Regions from separate parts of the Shewanella submarina genome, predicted to be linked through region 1. Evidence: predicted binding sites of a transcription regulator. Region 1 holds the regulator's gene; the other holds the start of a gene.
The links. Region 1 encodes sigma-54, which starts transcription at its own class of promoters, with help from an activator protein. Its sites were predicted from a motif close to GTTGGCACGNNNNTNGNNT; they were not measured.

Region 1 (7,660 bases):
GACGAGTTTGCCGATGCCTGCGACATGATCCTCAGTTGCACCGGCAAGGTGATCGTCATGGGGATGGGCAAGTCAGGCCATATAGGCAATAAGATTGCCGCGACTCTGGCCAGCACGGGAACCTCATCATTTTTTGTCCACCCGGGTGAAGCCAGCCATGGCGACCTGGGGATGATTTCAGACAACGATGTGGTTTTGGCTATCTCCAACTCGGGAGAGTCTTCTGAGATTCTGACCCTGATGCCTGTGATTAAACGTCGGGGTATCAAGATGATAGCCGTGACAGGCAAGCCAGCTTCCAATATGGCAAAGTTGGCCCAACTGCACCTGTGTATCGGTGTACCGGAAGAGGCCTGTCCGCTGGGACTTGCTCCTACCTCAAGCACCACAGCGACTTTGGTACTGGGCGACGCGCTGGCAGTGGCTCTGCTGCAAGCCAAAGGCTTTACCAAAGATGACTTTGCCCTGTCCCACCCAGGCGGCGCCCTGGGTCGTAAGTTGCTGCTGAAAGTCGCTGACGTGATGCACTCAGGTGACGAACTGCCGCAGGTACCTGACTCCATGCATATCACTGACGCCCTGTATGAGATCACCCGCAAAGGCCTGGGCATGACAGCCGTGATCGCCGATGATGGCAAGCTTGCGGGTATATTTACCGATGGCGATCTGCGTCGGGTGATCGATGCCAGAGTCGATCTGCACAACACCCCGATCGCTCAGGTGATGACCAGGAACTGTGTTACGCTTGGCAGCAATGTCCTCGCCGCCCAGGCGCTGAAAGTGATGGACGAAAAGAATATCAATGGCCTGATAATCATCGATGAGCAGCAGCGCCCAGTAGGTGCACTGAACATGCTGGATATGGTCAAGGCTGGAGTAATCTGAATATGCGACAAGGCTTGTACGGCCCGGTGGCCGACGAAGTATGGCAAAAGGCCACTAAAATCAAACTGCTTATCTGTGATGTCGACGGAGTCTTCTCCGACGGCCGAATCTATCTGAGCAACAGCGGCGAAGAGCTCAAGGCGTTCCACACCCGGGATGGCTTTGGCATTCGCTCTTTGCTGTCCACGGATTTCCATATCGCCATCATCACAGGACGCAAGTCCCAATTGGTAGAAGATAGAATGACAGCCCTGGGCGTCAGTGACATCTATCAGGGTGTAGACGACAAACTGGAACCTTTTAACGAACTGCTGGCCAAATATGATCTGACCTCAGATCAGGTTGCCTATATAGGTGACGATATGGTTGATCTGCCGGTAATGCAGCAGGTGGGACTGGCGGTTTGCGTGGCGGATGGCCACCCCTATGTAAAACAACATGCCGATATGATTACTCATGTATCCGGCGGTTTTGGTGCGGTCAGGGAGCTGACCGACCTGTTGTTGATGAGTCAGGATAAGTTCGACGCTGCCCACGGGATGAGCATATGAACCGCATTACGCTGGCCATTGTGCTGTTCTTTTCCATTGCGCTGGGTCTTTACTGGCAGGTGCAGCTGAAGAAAAGTGAGCAGCAGTCCAGTACAGATTCTGGCATAGTCCAGCCAGATTTCGTAGCAGACAACCTTAAAAGCGTCAGCTACAACGAAAAAGGTGATGTGGAAAGCCGGGTGTCGGCTGAGCATATGGAGCACTTTGAAGCCAATAACCTGACACGCTTTACTCAGCCTGTGTACCTGCTTTATCCGGATGATGGCGCCGCCCATTGGCGCATTTCAGCCATCGAAGGTGCACTGGATAAAGAGGACAACATAGTCACCCTGCAGAATAATGTTATCATCGACGCCATAACGCCGAATGAACCGCTGCAGCAGTTGAGAACCAGTTACTTACAGCTGGATCTAAACACCATGATCATGCGCTCCGACCGGGTGATTCAGGTGGATGGAATGAACTTCAAAGTGGAAGGCACAGGCCTCTATGCCGATCTGAATGCGCAGACTGTAGAGCTGCTGAATCAGGTAACAGGAATTTATGAACCAAACTAACAGACTTATCGCAGCCTTACTCTGCACCCTGAGCCTGGGTGCTGTTGCTGCTACCGACGACCTCACCAAGGAAGTTCACATTGCGGCCCGCAGCCAGGAAGCCGATATCAAGAACAAGCGCGTTGTTTATAACGGCCCGGTAGTAGTTACCCAGGGCAGCATCAAGATTCTCGCGGATGAACTCAGTGCCAGCCAGGGCGATGGCGAAACGATTCTTATCGCCACTGGCAAGCCTGCCACTTACACCCAGACACTGGACAATGACCGCCCTGCGACGGCCAGTGCCAATGAGATCCGCTACAACATCAGTAAGCGGGTACTGACCCTTGTAGGCGCAGCCGAAATTGAACAGGACGGCAGTAAAGTGACCGCTCCCCGGATTGTGTATGACATTCAGCTGCAACAGATGAAAGCTGAAGGCAACCAGAACCCGGATGACAGAGTTCATACTGTTATTAAGCCTGAAAACTTCCAGAACGATGTGAAGCAAGAGCGGCAGAAGTCTGACGAACAACAGCAAGATAAAGAGCAACCAGAGTCATGAGCGAACTGACGCTGAAAGCCGAACACCTGGCAAAAAGTTACAAAAACCGTCAGGTGGTAAAAGATGTCAGCCTGGAGGTCAAAACCGGTCAGGTTGTTGGCCTGCTGGGCCCCAATGGCGCGGGCAAGACCACAACCTTCTATATGGTTGTCGGCCTGGTGAAAAGTGATAAGGGCGCTATCTATATCAATGATGATGACCTGACGCTTGATCCCATGCACATGCGAGCCCGCAAAGGTATCGGTTATCTGCCTCAGGAAGCCAGTATTTTCCGTAAGCTGTCTGTTCGCGATAACATTATGGCCGTACTGCAAACCCGTAAAGCCCTCAGCAATGAGCAGCGGGAAGAACAGTTAGAGCACCTGCTGGAAGAGTTCAACATCACTCATATCCGTGATTCCATGGGGATGGCACTGTCTGGTGGTGAAAGACGCCGGGTAGAGATCGCCAGAGCCCTGGCCGCCAACCCCAAGTTCATTCTGCTGGATGAACCTTTTGCCGGTGTTGACCCTATCTCGGTAATAGACATCAAAAAGATTATTGAACAGCTTAAAAGCCGTGGTCTGGGCGTCCTGATCACTGACCATAACGTACGGGAAACCCTGGACGTGTGTGAGCATGCCTACATCGTCAGCCACGGCAATTTGATCGCCGAAGGTACCCCGGCAGAGATCCTGGATAACCAGCAGGTGCGTGCAGTGTACTTGGGCGAACAATTCAGGCTATAGTTAAGGCGTATGCCTCTGTGAATGCCCCCGAAAGGTGCGGCCTGAATATCAGGTACAAAGGAAACGCACCTTTCCCAGGCCAATGGACAATCCGGCTCTCGAGAATTTCCACTAAAAATATTCTAAACAGGGATTTGCGGTAAACATGAAAGCGTCACTCCAGCTTAAACTGGGTCAGCAGTTAACTATGACGCCTCAGCTGCAGCAGGCGATTCGTCTGTTGCAGTTGTCATCACTGGAACTCCAACAGGAGATCCAGCAGGCACTGGAATCCAATCCGTTACTGGAGATGGACGAGGAGCAGTACGACTCCGAGTCAGAGGATAACCCTACAGACAACACCGCCGAATTCGACCAGGAAGATTACTCAGCCACAGCGCAGGACAGCTCCAGCGTTGAAACCTCCGATGCCGTCACCCAGGAATCCATGCCGGAAGATCTGCCCATGGACACCACCTGGGATGAGGTCTTTACCGCAGCACCGGTCTCCTCTGGCCCCGCCATGCGCGATGACGATATGCCTTTTCAGGGAGAAACCAGCGAAGGCCTGTACGAGCACCTGGAATGGCAAAAGAACCTTACCCCTTTCTCCGAAAATGATTACGCCATCGCCACCGCCATTATCGAAGCCATCGATGAACGCGGTTATCTGACACAAAGCACTGAAGAGGTGCTGGAAGCTCTGGGTGATGACGAAATTGAGCTGGACGAAGTTGAAGCTGTACTCAAACGTATTCAGCACTTCGACCCTGTTGGTGTGGCTGCGCGGGACCTAAGCGAGTGCCTGCTGATACAGTTGCATCACTTCGCACCGGACACCCCCCATATCGACAATGCCCGACTGCTGATTAAAGAGCACCTGGAGCTCATCGCCAACCGGGATTTTCGTACCCTGATGCGCAAAACCCGACTGAAAGAAGATGACCTGAGAGAGGCGATCAACCTTATCCAGACATTGAATCCAAGACCTGGATTGCTGGTTAGCCGCGAGAATGATGAGTACGTGATTCCCGATGTCTCGGTCGCTAAAAAAAGTGGCCGCTGGGTGGTAGAACTCAACCCCGACTGCATGCCCAAACTGAATGTAAACCAGCATTATGCCGCCATGGCCCGCAGCACCCGCAACCAGTCGGACAGCCAGTTTATTCGCGGTCATCTGCAGGAAGCCAAATGGTTTATTAAAAGCCTGGAGAGCCGCAACGATACACTGTTGAAAGTGGCCAATTGTATTGTACAGTTCCAACAGGGCTTTTTTGAATTCGGTGAAGAGGCCATGAAGCCTATGGTGCTCAACGATATCGCCGAAGCTGTCGAAATGCATGAATCGACAATTTCCAGGGTAACCACCCAAAAATACATGCACACCCCCAGAGGGATTTTCGAATTGAAGTACTTCTTCTCCAGTCATGTCGGTACTGAAGATGGAGGAGAATGCTCGTCCACTGCCATCCGCGCCTTTATCAAGAAACTGGTGGCGGCAGAAAACCAGAAGAAGCCGTTGAGCGACAGCAAAATGGCCCAGCTTCTGGCAGAACAGGGAATAAACGTTGCCAGACGGACTATCGCCAAGTATCGAGAGGCGATGCTGATTCCGCCTTCCAACCAGCGTAAGAGTTTATAACCCTACCCGGAACAAAGGAGGTAGCTATCTATGCAAATCAACCTGACTGGACACCATATCGAGATCACCGATTCATTGCGTGAATATGTTGAGAACAAATTCACCAAGCTTGAACGCCATTTTGAACAGATCAATAATGTGCACGTTGTGCTGAACGTTGAAAAACTGCAACAAATTGCAGAAGCAAAACTGAATTTAAATGGCGGCGAAGTCTTCGCAACTTCTGAGCATAGCGATATGTATGCCGCCATCGACGCCCTGATCGATAAACTTGATCGTCAGGTGATTAAACACAAAGAGAAGCTGACAAAACACTAACGATGGAACTTCGTACCATCCTGCAGCCGGAGTGCGCATCCTGTGCCACTCCGGGCAGTAAAAAAAAGGTACTCGAGCTGGTAAGTAACCTGATTGCCGCTCAGTACCCTACCCTTTCCTCACAGGAAGTTTTTGAAAGCTTGCTGGCCAGAGAGAAAGTAGGCAGCACAGGAATCGGAAACGGTATTGCCATCCCCCATGGCAGACTTTCCAGTATAGAGCACCCCATAGCAGTTCTGGTTAAATGCACAGAGCCTGTTCCCTTCGATGCCATAGATAATCAGCCAGTAGACCTGCTGTTTGCGCTATTGGTACCGTCGGAGCAGTGTCAGGAGCATTTGGCGACTTTGTCTGCTATGGCGGAAAAACTCAGTGACAAACAGATCGTCAAACAGCTGCGTAAAGCACAGGACGACGCAGAACTCTTTCGGGTTATCACAGCATGAAACTGGTTATCGTATCGGGCCGCAGTGGCTCAGGAAAATCTGTCGCCCTCAGGGCACTGGAAGATCTCGGCTACTACTGTGTCGACAATCTGCCACTGTCCATGATTGCGACACTGCTTGAGCAGCTGCAAAGCACTACAGATCAAGTCGCTATCAGCGTTGATGTGCGTAACCTGAAAGATCAGGACAAGATACTGGAGCAGCAGCTTGCCTCGCTGAAAGACACTGAAATTACCAGTTTTTATCTGCACTCAACCGATGAAATCCTGCTGAAGCGCTACAGTGAAACCCGGCGTTTACACCCACTTTCCCGCAATCACTCCTCGCTGCAGGAAGCGATTAAGCTGGAAGGTCAGTTGCTGATGCCCCTGTCCAAGATGATGGACCACTTTATCGATACCTCCTCCCTGAATGTTTATGACCTGAGTGATAAGGTCAGACAGATTCTGATGGGGCATGTTGAGAAAGAGTTGGTTATCACCTTCGAGTCTTTCGGTTTCAAGCATGGTATGCCTACCGAAGCGGATTTTATGTTTGATGTTCGCTTCCTGCCAAACCCGCACTGGGAGCCGGACCTGCGACCTTTGACCGGTTTGGATCAGCCGGTGCAGGACTTCCTGAACCGTCAGACTCTGGTGAACAAATTTATCTGGCAGATTGAAAACCTGCTGGAGACCTGGTTGCCTCATCTGGAGCGCAACAATCGCAGCTATCTGACCATAGCCATCGGCTGTACCGGCGGTCAGCACAGATCTGTGTTTATCGCCGAACAGCTGGCCAAACGTTTAAGCCAAAGTCACCACACAGTGAAAGTTCGTCACAGAGAACTGGCTCAAGATGAAGCTTGAGCGTCAGGTCACCATCTGCAATAAACTGGGATTACACGCCAGAGCTGCCACCAAGTTGGCAATTCTGGCGAACCAGTTTGATGCCAGTGTCACCCTTTCAAATGGCGAGAAATCCGCAAGTGCTGCCAGTGTGCTTGGTCTGCTGATGCTGGAATCAGGCAAAGGCAAAACCATCTCACTCAGCGCCGAAGGCGATGACGCCGAAGCCGCACTGGATGCTATCTGCGCCTTGATTAATGCCAGATTTGAAGAAGATAAATAACCCTCCAATCAAGCTCTCAAGCTGAACCCAAGCTGTCAGATAAGCCTGACACAGCGATTTTTTCTGTATAATTTCAACATCTGAGCTATTATGCATAGCCTTTCCGGGCTCCCGGCCCATGGCTGGCTTCTGCCAGACCAGAAAAAATCTCTGTCAAAGGAATCGGTATCAGGGGGAATCACATGCCGATCGAAGTTCTGGATAATGATCTGACCGAACAGCGTCTTAATCAGCTAAACCATGCCCTTGGCAGTGGTATGTTTGTGCACGTACGTAATATGCTGCACGACATGGCGGCGTCTGATATCGCCCACGTGCTGGAGTCATCGCCCCCGCAAACCCGTCAGATCCTGTGGCAGCTTATTGATCAGGAGCAGGCCGGTGAGATCCTCGAAGAACTGCCTGAGGATATGAAAGACCACCTGATCCGTCTGATGACCCCGGAGCGCCTGGCCAAAGCCACGGCGGGCATGGACACAGACGACCTGGCCTATATTCTGCGAAGCCTACCCGATGCCATGTTCCGCCAGGTACTGCAATCCATGAGTGCCCAGGACAGATCCCGGGTTGAACAGGCACTGTCTTACCCCGAGGAAACCGCCGGCGGTATCATGAATACGGATACCGTGACCCTGAGGCCAGACGTCAATATCGATGTGATCCTGCGCTACCTCAGATTAAGGGGGGAACTGCCCGAAGCGACTGATACTCTCTATGTTGTCGACAAGCGTGACCACCTGCTGGGCGGTATTCGCATTACCGATCTGCTGACCTGTAATCCCAATGCATCGGTACGTGAAATTATGGATGCCGAGCTGGAAGGCATCCCGGTCAACATGTCAGATACCGAAGTGTCTCAACTGTTCGAACGCCACGACTGGGTATCCGCCCCCGTGGTGG
Region 2 (7,660 bases), on a different contig from region 1:
GGGTCATACTCTGACTTATAGTCTGTGGCTTTACCCAGAGTCAGCCCATTCAGCTCATCGGCATGCTGATAAGGGTCGTGATGCTGTGTCATCTAAAATCATTCCATGTCAAAATTAAGCCTGAATTATACCTCAAATTGGGATCTGCTTAAGTGTCTTGTTTGCCTGCATTGGAAAGCTTTCTGAATCTGTATGTTACCGCCTATCAATCCAAGCTGGATGAGTATCCACGTTATTTTCCCCAGGGAGAATCTTCCCCCTGTGTGGTCAGTGGTGACGTAACCTCTGGCAGTGCTGTACAGTGGCAGCCGGTTGCCCGGCAGAGCAAAGGGAATTTTGCCAATGTGGAGCAGGCACTGGATATTCAACTGCACGGGGATATTAATGATTTTTTCGGTGGCTTCTGGATGGCGCCGACTCTGTTTTCATCCCCTTTTGGCGAAGGTGAGCTGACCGGGGTGTGGAATCAGGAGGATTTTGAATACCTGCAGCAGAACATCATAGGTCACCTTATGATGAAGCAGAAACTCAAGCAGCCCCCTACCTGGTTTATTGGTTTGCTGGATGAAGGCGAAAGGATGCTGACGGTGAACAACCACGATGGCAGTGTTTGGAGTGAAGTGCCCGGTGAAGAGCAGGGCGAAAAGCTGGCTGGCAGCATTGCGGAATTTATCTCTCAGTTGAGCCCCAGAGTAGCACCGCCGGTTAAACATGAAGAACTGCCTATGCCGCAACTGGAACACCCGGGCATTATCTGCCGCCTGAAAATCATGTGGAATAACCTGCGGGGCAGGAGTTAACCTGATATTCGTAGTAAAAAGCGCACCCTGGGTGCGCTTTTTTATTTGTTGGCTGTAGGGAATTAATCAATTTTCCAGGCTCTGTTATCCGGCCAGTCCGGCAGTGCCGATTTAGCCGCTTTGAGTGAGAGCGTTTGCCAGCTGGCTGAATGCTCTGCATCAGGTGTACCCACCCCGAGACTGTTTAGATAGGCAAGGCTAAGACGCTGCTGCTCAGATAAAGGCAGGTTCAAATCGGAAACCGAAATGAAGTAGATATCTTCTGCCGGATTGATTGATTTTCCTGGCGCTTTGCCTGGATGTTCGGTAACTGCTCTTAGCTCCTCTGCGGAAACATTATAGTGCTTAAGGTAATAGCCCTGCGCGAGTAGCGGGTAAACCTGGAACAGATCCTCTTTTGTCGTCATAAATGGCGAGTTGATGGTGTCCAGCAACTCTTGGATGTGCTCATCAGTGGCGGGCTTTAACACATTCACTATAAGGCTTGGAGCCTCCGAAGGTGGCAAAGCATCGCCACCGTTGCTGGGTTGGGCTGGTGGATAATAGTGTCCCAACAATAATTGTTGTTCTGAATCATTCCACTGAAGCAATAGCTTGTAGCCTATATCTGAGTCTTGCTGGAGAAAAGCCCGGGTCTCGTCCACTGGATCACCCAGCAGGGGCCCAACAATATGCTGGTTACCGTAAAAGGAGGTCAGATTGGGCAAGAGTGTGGCACTCAAGGTTTCGTCACTATTGGTCAGTATTGCAAACCCCCCAGCTGATGCTGCCACTGAATCCAGCTTGCTTTGCAGCTCCTCCAGCAAGTTGCTGGAGGAGCGGGCAGTTTGTTGCTCCTGATACTGCTGGCTTATAAGGCCTTCGTTGAATTGCTCCATATCCTGCTGCCATTGATGTTGCCTCCAGATGGGCACCAGGATTGTGGTCAGGACCAACAATAGAAAAATAGTCAGCAGCCATTTTTGTCGGCGTTTTCTCTTTTCCACATAGTCGATGACATCTGCTTCAGACAGTTTTTGGATGTCAAACTCATACTCTCCGTCAGGGGGAAGCAGAAACACACCGGGAGCGATAAAAGGTGCGTAGATTTCGGGCTTGCCCGGAAAACGAACTATCACATAAGCAAGTTCCAGCTGAACATGAGTGCCTCCTTCTGTCGCCAGTAATGTGTGTTCCCATTCTCCATGAACATCCGGGTTATACAGGCGGGCATCTCCTGGCATTAAACTGGTTATCAGGGGGATGAGGTGCTCATGCATAGGTGTTTGGTTCCTTGTTCTAATCATGTCTGATTGCGTCATTCATGGAGTAAAACTCCAATAAAGCTTCAACAGTCAGTCTTTTGTTTTGGTTTTGTTAACAAGCGGAGGTTACGGAAATACTCTGACAAGGGTCAAGTCACAATATGGACGTTTTAGCTGAATAGACTGTTTTTGGCGATTGGCTCAATTTATATTCGATTTAACCGAATGCTTGCGACTGATAATGCCAATAGCAACCTCTTGCCTGAGTTTTTACACTGATATCAATTACAGATTTTGGAGTTTTAGGATGAAAGTAATCAGTGAACTACGCAGTCATGCAGCAAGGGATGGTGACGGAGTAAACATCTTCAGAGTCGCTGACTTCAGCGGTCGTATGTTCGATCCGTTTCTGATGATTGATGAGCTTAAGTCGGATGAGGAGTCTGATTTTATCGGTGGATTTCCGCCTCATCCCCATCGCGGGATTGAGACTTTTACCTATATCATCAAAGGTGGGTTTGAACACAAAGATCAGATGGGAAATCGTAAAGTCATCAGCGGCGGAGATGTCCAGTGGATGAGCACAGGTTTTGGTGTTATCCACTCTGAGATGCCGGTAGCTGATAATGAAGGCATGCATGGTTTTCAGATCTGGGTGAATATGGCTGCCGCGGATAAATTGAGGCCTGCAAGGTATCAGGATTCTGTGGCGACAGGTTTACCTGTGCTGGAGAATACCAGTGGCGCCAGTTTGAAGGTACTGGCTGGTAACTGGGTGCTGGCCGACCAATCCGCTGCGTCCCCTGTTGGGCCATTGGCATCCGATGCCGCTGTGGCGGATATCAGACTGAGTGCCGGAGGCACAGCTCAGATTGAGCGTACACAATATGAGAAGCTGTTTGTTTATATCCACACCGGACGCATCAATGGTTATTCAGCCGGACAAGCTTTACTGCTGGATCCCCAGCAAGCTATAGAGATGCACGCCGATGTAGAGAGTGGCGCCCTGATTTTCTCTGGGACACCATTGAGAGAGCCAGTTGCGCACATGGGGCCCTTTGTAATGAATACTCAGGAACAGCTGCATCAAGCTGTGATGGACTATCAAGCCGGGAGGTTTGGTGCGATAGATCTTTAGCTCCCAGTGAAGTTATTTTTGATTGGAATAAATAACCGGGCGTGAGCCCAGTTATCTCACTGATGGTCCCAGGATAGGTTGGAAACGATACGGCAGGACTCACAGCGGAAATGGAACATATCCAGCAGTGGCTCTTCCAGTTTCCAGTCATGGCTGCCACATCTGGGACAGGGACGATTGTTTTCAGCTTCTTTATTCTCGCCACCGACCCGATACAGATAGTAATAGGTGGGGATTTGGGTCAGATACTCGATACGACCACGCAGATCCCATCCGCGACGAAACAGGTCACTGGACGGCGAGCTTATCTCTTCCAGTGCTGCAAATTCCGCTTTGGTGGCTGCCGCCATCTGCAGTTCATCACAGGCTTGCCATTCAGTTTGCCAGCGAATGACCCGTTTGTGGTCGCCATTAAAGGTGGCAGGAATACGATATAGCGGGATAGGCAGCAGGTTATCGCCACTACGCAGAGGAGAGCACATATGCACATAGCTGGTGTACAGCACTTGCCAGTCGCTAAATTCAGTGGCGCTCACTTCAGAGTTGATATCCTGACCAATAAGCTTTTCTCTGGGAGCCAGGATCTTGGCTTCCGTCAGTTCTTTCAGCGCCATCTTAACCCAGGTGCTGTTGAAGCTGTAATGCAGGCTCTCTTTTTCCGGGAGCATTAAACGTACTCTGAACTCACCTTCATTAAAGGCCACAGCAAATTCTCTGCCCAGCACCTGACCATTGGCCCGGTAGGCTTCCAGCAGATTGTTGATCGCCTTTTCTGCTGCGGTAATTGTGGTATCGGCAAAACACTCGAAACGCAGTTCAGTCACAAACATCAGTGATTACGCTCCAGCTCGGCCACTCTTTGAGCCAGCTCATTGTAGGCTGACTCCAGCTTTTTCACCTGTTCGCGCAGCTGAACCAGCTCCGATTGTTCTTCATTCTGCTCCGCAGCTGCATTTGGCTGCATAGGAACCTGAGGAACAAGTGCGGCCAACTCTTCTGCTGAAAGTGATTTAAATCTCTGTAAGCCTTGAATTAACACTGGCATAGGGACTGATTTAAGTTTGGCTTTCAACAAAGCAATGCTGGGCTGCTTACCTGCAAGTTGCAAACTGCGGGCAAGGGCCAAGACTTGGTCTATTTGGCTCATGAGTGGTGATATTTCCCAAGCTGGATTGTGCTTTTGGATAAATGTCCAATAAAAACATGGGTTTAATTATTGGCGCGGTTTATGCTTATGCCTTCACCGATAATTAAACAACAGATAGAGGACGTTTAAATGAAAGCCAAGTTTATTCCATTGTTGCTTGCTGGGGTAGTGAGTCTTGGACTTAGCGGTTGTGTTATCAATGTCGGAGAAGATGGACATGATAACGATTGGGGCGGCAGCAGCTGGAAAAGTGAAGAAAACCGCAACCGGGAACTGATCTCAAATCTGACTCCGGGCGTGGCCATTGAAGAGATCAAAACACGCTTGGGGACGGCCGATTTTTCAGAGGCATACAGCAAGGATAATGGACTGGTTGAAGTGTTGTTTTATCGCACCCAGCGTGTCCACGGCGATGGCAAAACCAGCAAAGATGAATGTACGGCTCTGGTATTTAAACAGGGCAAGCTGGTGGGATGGGGCGACAGGGCTTACAACAGCATCTAACAGATAGGGAAACGCATATGAGGACAAAGTTAATACTGCCTTTGGCCATGGCATCGCTGCTCACTGCAGGGCTCAGTGGTTGTATGGTTGTTGTCGATAAAGATGGAACAGATTTTTCAGTCGGTAACAGCTGGAACAGTGACTGGGAAAAAGCTGAGAAACGTAATCGCGCGAACATTGCACAATTGCAGCCTGGTGACAGCCTGGAGCAGGTTCGATCCCGCATGGGGGTAGCGGACTTCAGTGAGGGATTCAGTCGTGATGGAGTGGAGATGGTGGTCTTGTATTACCGCACTCAACGAACTGCTGAAGATGGTAAAACCAGCCGCGACGAGTGTACGCCCCTGCTGTTTAAGCAAGGGCAACTGATCGGTTGGGGTGAGCAGTCACTTCAACAGATCTGATTAACCAAAAGCCCTGAGTGATTCAGGGCTTTCTTGTTTACGCGGCAAGGTTCACTCTCTATGGAGTCTGGCATCCAGCTGATCCAATAATTCGGTCCAGTTGTTATCAAGTGACATGGCTTCCTTAATAAATGCCCGCTGGCTATCACTCCAAAATTTCGCATCGCTGATACAGGTATTGGGTTCAATACTGTGGGCTCCAATAAATGACTCTATAGCTTCGTCGCTGTCAGCCAGCCCAAGCTGGGCAAACAGGTGGCTGAGATCTGATGGGGTTGTATCCATACCTGACTCCCTTAGGTGATTTCTATTGCTTAAGCATCCGTCATACTCAAAAAAATGCAATGGTGCTTAACACTGAGGAATTTCCCTGATAGGTTAATTTTTTGTGATCTTGAAGGGGGAATCATTAATGGAAACGCCAGCTTGTGACAACTATCGCGCTGTTTATCTGACGGCAGAAGATTTGCGAATTGCCGCATCGATTATCTACAACGCGTACCATGATGATCCCTTTTTTAAAGATGCACTGTTCAAAGGTGATATGCACCAGTATGAACAAAAACTGCGCGCTGCCATACGTGAGGAGTTGAATGACCTGTGGCAACAGGAACAGACTCTGGTCGGCCTGTTTGAAGATGACAGATTGGTTGGGGTTGTGTGCGTGTTTTCTCAGCAGGCGGGGGTTGGAGAGGGACGTTACTGGAACTGGCGTCTTAAGATGATGTTGAGCACAGGTTGGCAATCCACCCAGGCATTAATGAATAAAGAGAGCAGCATTCTTGAACATTTGCCCGGTAAGAATTGTGCCGTCATCCAATTTGTGTGCGTCGCCCCCTTTGAGCAGAAAAAAGGTTTAGGAGCAAAATTGCTGGATGCAGTCACCAGTTGGTGTGATGAGCAGCCGGAATTGGATGGAATAGGTGTGTTTGTGTCACAGGAGTCCCACGCGCATCTGTTCAACCGTCACGGTTTTATCCCTTTAGCCAGCCTGAATATCGGCAATGTTTCCGGTGAACTGATGTTTTATGAGAGTCAAAGAGATGAATAAGCCGGTATTTGACTCCTTTTGGGACTTCTACCCCTACTATCTCAAAGAGCACAGTCACAGTGTGTGCCGCAGGCTGCACTTTGTTGGAAGTGCTTTAGTCCTGATTGAATTAGCCTGGATTGTTTTAACCGCAAACTGGGGCTGGTTATGGCTTTTACCAGTCACAGGTTATGGGTTTGCCTGGGTTGGACACTTCTTTTTTGAAAAGAATAAACCCGCGACTTTTCAATATCCTTTATATTCTTTGATGGGCGACTGGGTGATGTTCTGGCAAATGTTGACCGGGCGCACAAAAAAAATTCGTGGGGAGTGAGGCAATTTGCTTTTTGCTTTGTGAGAGATCTCTTACAAGGACGTAGGAAAAAAGATTGGAAAAGCTCGGGTTACAGCTGTCTTGCAATTAAAAAGTCTTAATAAACAGCTTGATAGGTTTTGCTTTAAATATCCTCCAATCTAACTGCTGATTTAATCGCCATCAGCAATTTTCCGGTCTGTATACACTTAAGTGGTAGCCAACAAGACAGGATGTCGCGGTCAGGGAAGGACATGAAGTCGTGTTACAGTCACAGGACAGACTGAAACATACCCAAAATCAGCAATAATTGGCTTACACACCCGCAAGGATGATATGGAAAGGCACAGGATGGTGCAATCCCTTGGGAAAAGGGCAAAGGATTAAAGGATAACGGGTCTGAACGGATTTTGACTCGAACGGCAGGAAGCTGAATCGTTTCAGGAAGGAACGATGTTACCCGGACAGGTAAGCGAATGGACTCAGTACGTAAGTACATGGACATCATGGATGCAGGGAAGATGCTAAGGACGCATTTGCAGACGCAAGGATGGTGCAGGGAGCACGAGAAATAGCTGGACGGCTTACGAGAAAGATGAGGGGGCGCGTTATTCAACGCGCCCCTTTCTCATTTCTATCGTCTGTTAAAGGAGTGATAGCATATTGGCTGGCCTGGGCGGTAATGCTCAAATCCTGTGCAACACAGCATTTTTGCCGCTAATACGAACATCCCAACGACCAGTTAAAAGTTTAAGGATTAAAGCTCATCCCTCCTCACTCCCCAGCTCCCTGAACCCCAGATTTCACACTGATCCTGCCAGTTCCCGTTTCCTGCGCTGAAATGCCTTACTGATTTTGTCGCCATCACAGATTTAGCGTTAAATCTCATTAACCTATGGCCGCAATTATTGTTAACCAAGAGGCCTTGCCCGGGCTGCTATTTTCAATATCACCCGCTGATTTGTAAGACATTTCCCACAAAGATGTAGGAAGTTTGGTTTAGTTCTTGTTAGGTATGGCTGTCGGCGGGAGAGTAACTTATTTAAAAACAAATGGTTAAGTTTTTTGTTTGGTGTGGGT

Region 2: ACFOE0_RS21280 (DUF3192 domain-containing protein) is a predicted target of sigma-54. The motif match lies at 4,398-4,416, and genes of this name have one in related genera.

The regions. Positions count from the first base shown of each region.
Region 1 is NZ_JBHRTD010000001.1:339,821-347,480, reverse strand. It holds gene ACFOE0_RS01575 (KpsF/GutQ family sugar-phosphate isomerase) at 1-885, shown strand, start outside; gene kdsC (3-deoxy-manno-octulosonate-8-phosphatase KdsC) at 888-1,436, shown strand; gene lptC (LPS export ABC transporter periplasmic protein LptC) at 1,433-1,993, shown strand; gene lptA (lipopolysaccharide transport periplasmic protein LptA) at 1,980-2,537, shown strand; gene lptB (LPS export ABC transporter ATP-binding protein) at 2,534-3,265, shown strand; gene ACFOE0_RS01550 (RNA polymerase factor sigma-54) at 3,411-4,886, shown strand; gene hpf (ribosome hibernation promoting factor) at 4,917-5,204, shown strand; gene ptsN (PTS IIA-like nitrogen regulatory protein PtsN) at 5,207-5,650, shown strand; gene rapZ (RNase adapter RapZ) at 5,647-6,498, shown strand; gene ACFOE0_RS01530 (HPr family phosphocarrier protein) at 6,488-6,760, shown strand; gene mgtE (magnesium transporter) at 6,943-7,660, shown strand, end outside.
Region 2 is NZ_JBHRTD010000018.1:950,407-958,066, forward strand. It holds gene queF (NADPH-dependent 7-cyano-7-deazaguanine reductase QueF) at 1-92, opposite strand, end outside; gene syd (SecY-interacting protein) at 153-800, shown strand; gene ACFOE0_RS21260 (hypothetical protein) at 863-2,059, opposite strand; gene ACFOE0_RS21265 (pirin family protein) at 2,352-3,182, shown strand; gene ACFOE0_RS21270 (Zn-ribbon-containing protein) at 3,239-4,012, opposite strand; gene ACFOE0_RS21275 (hypothetical protein) at 4,012-4,329, opposite strand; gene ACFOE0_RS21280 (DUF3192 domain-containing protein) at 4,459-4,833, shown strand; gene ACFOE0_RS21285 (DUF3192 domain-containing protein) at 4,851-5,237, shown strand; gene ACFOE0_RS21290 (DUF2789 family protein) at 5,289-5,522, opposite strand; gene ACFOE0_RS21295 (GNAT family N-acetyltransferase) at 5,650-6,288, shown strand; gene ACFOE0_RS21300 (DUF962 domain-containing protein) at 6,281-6,601, shown strand.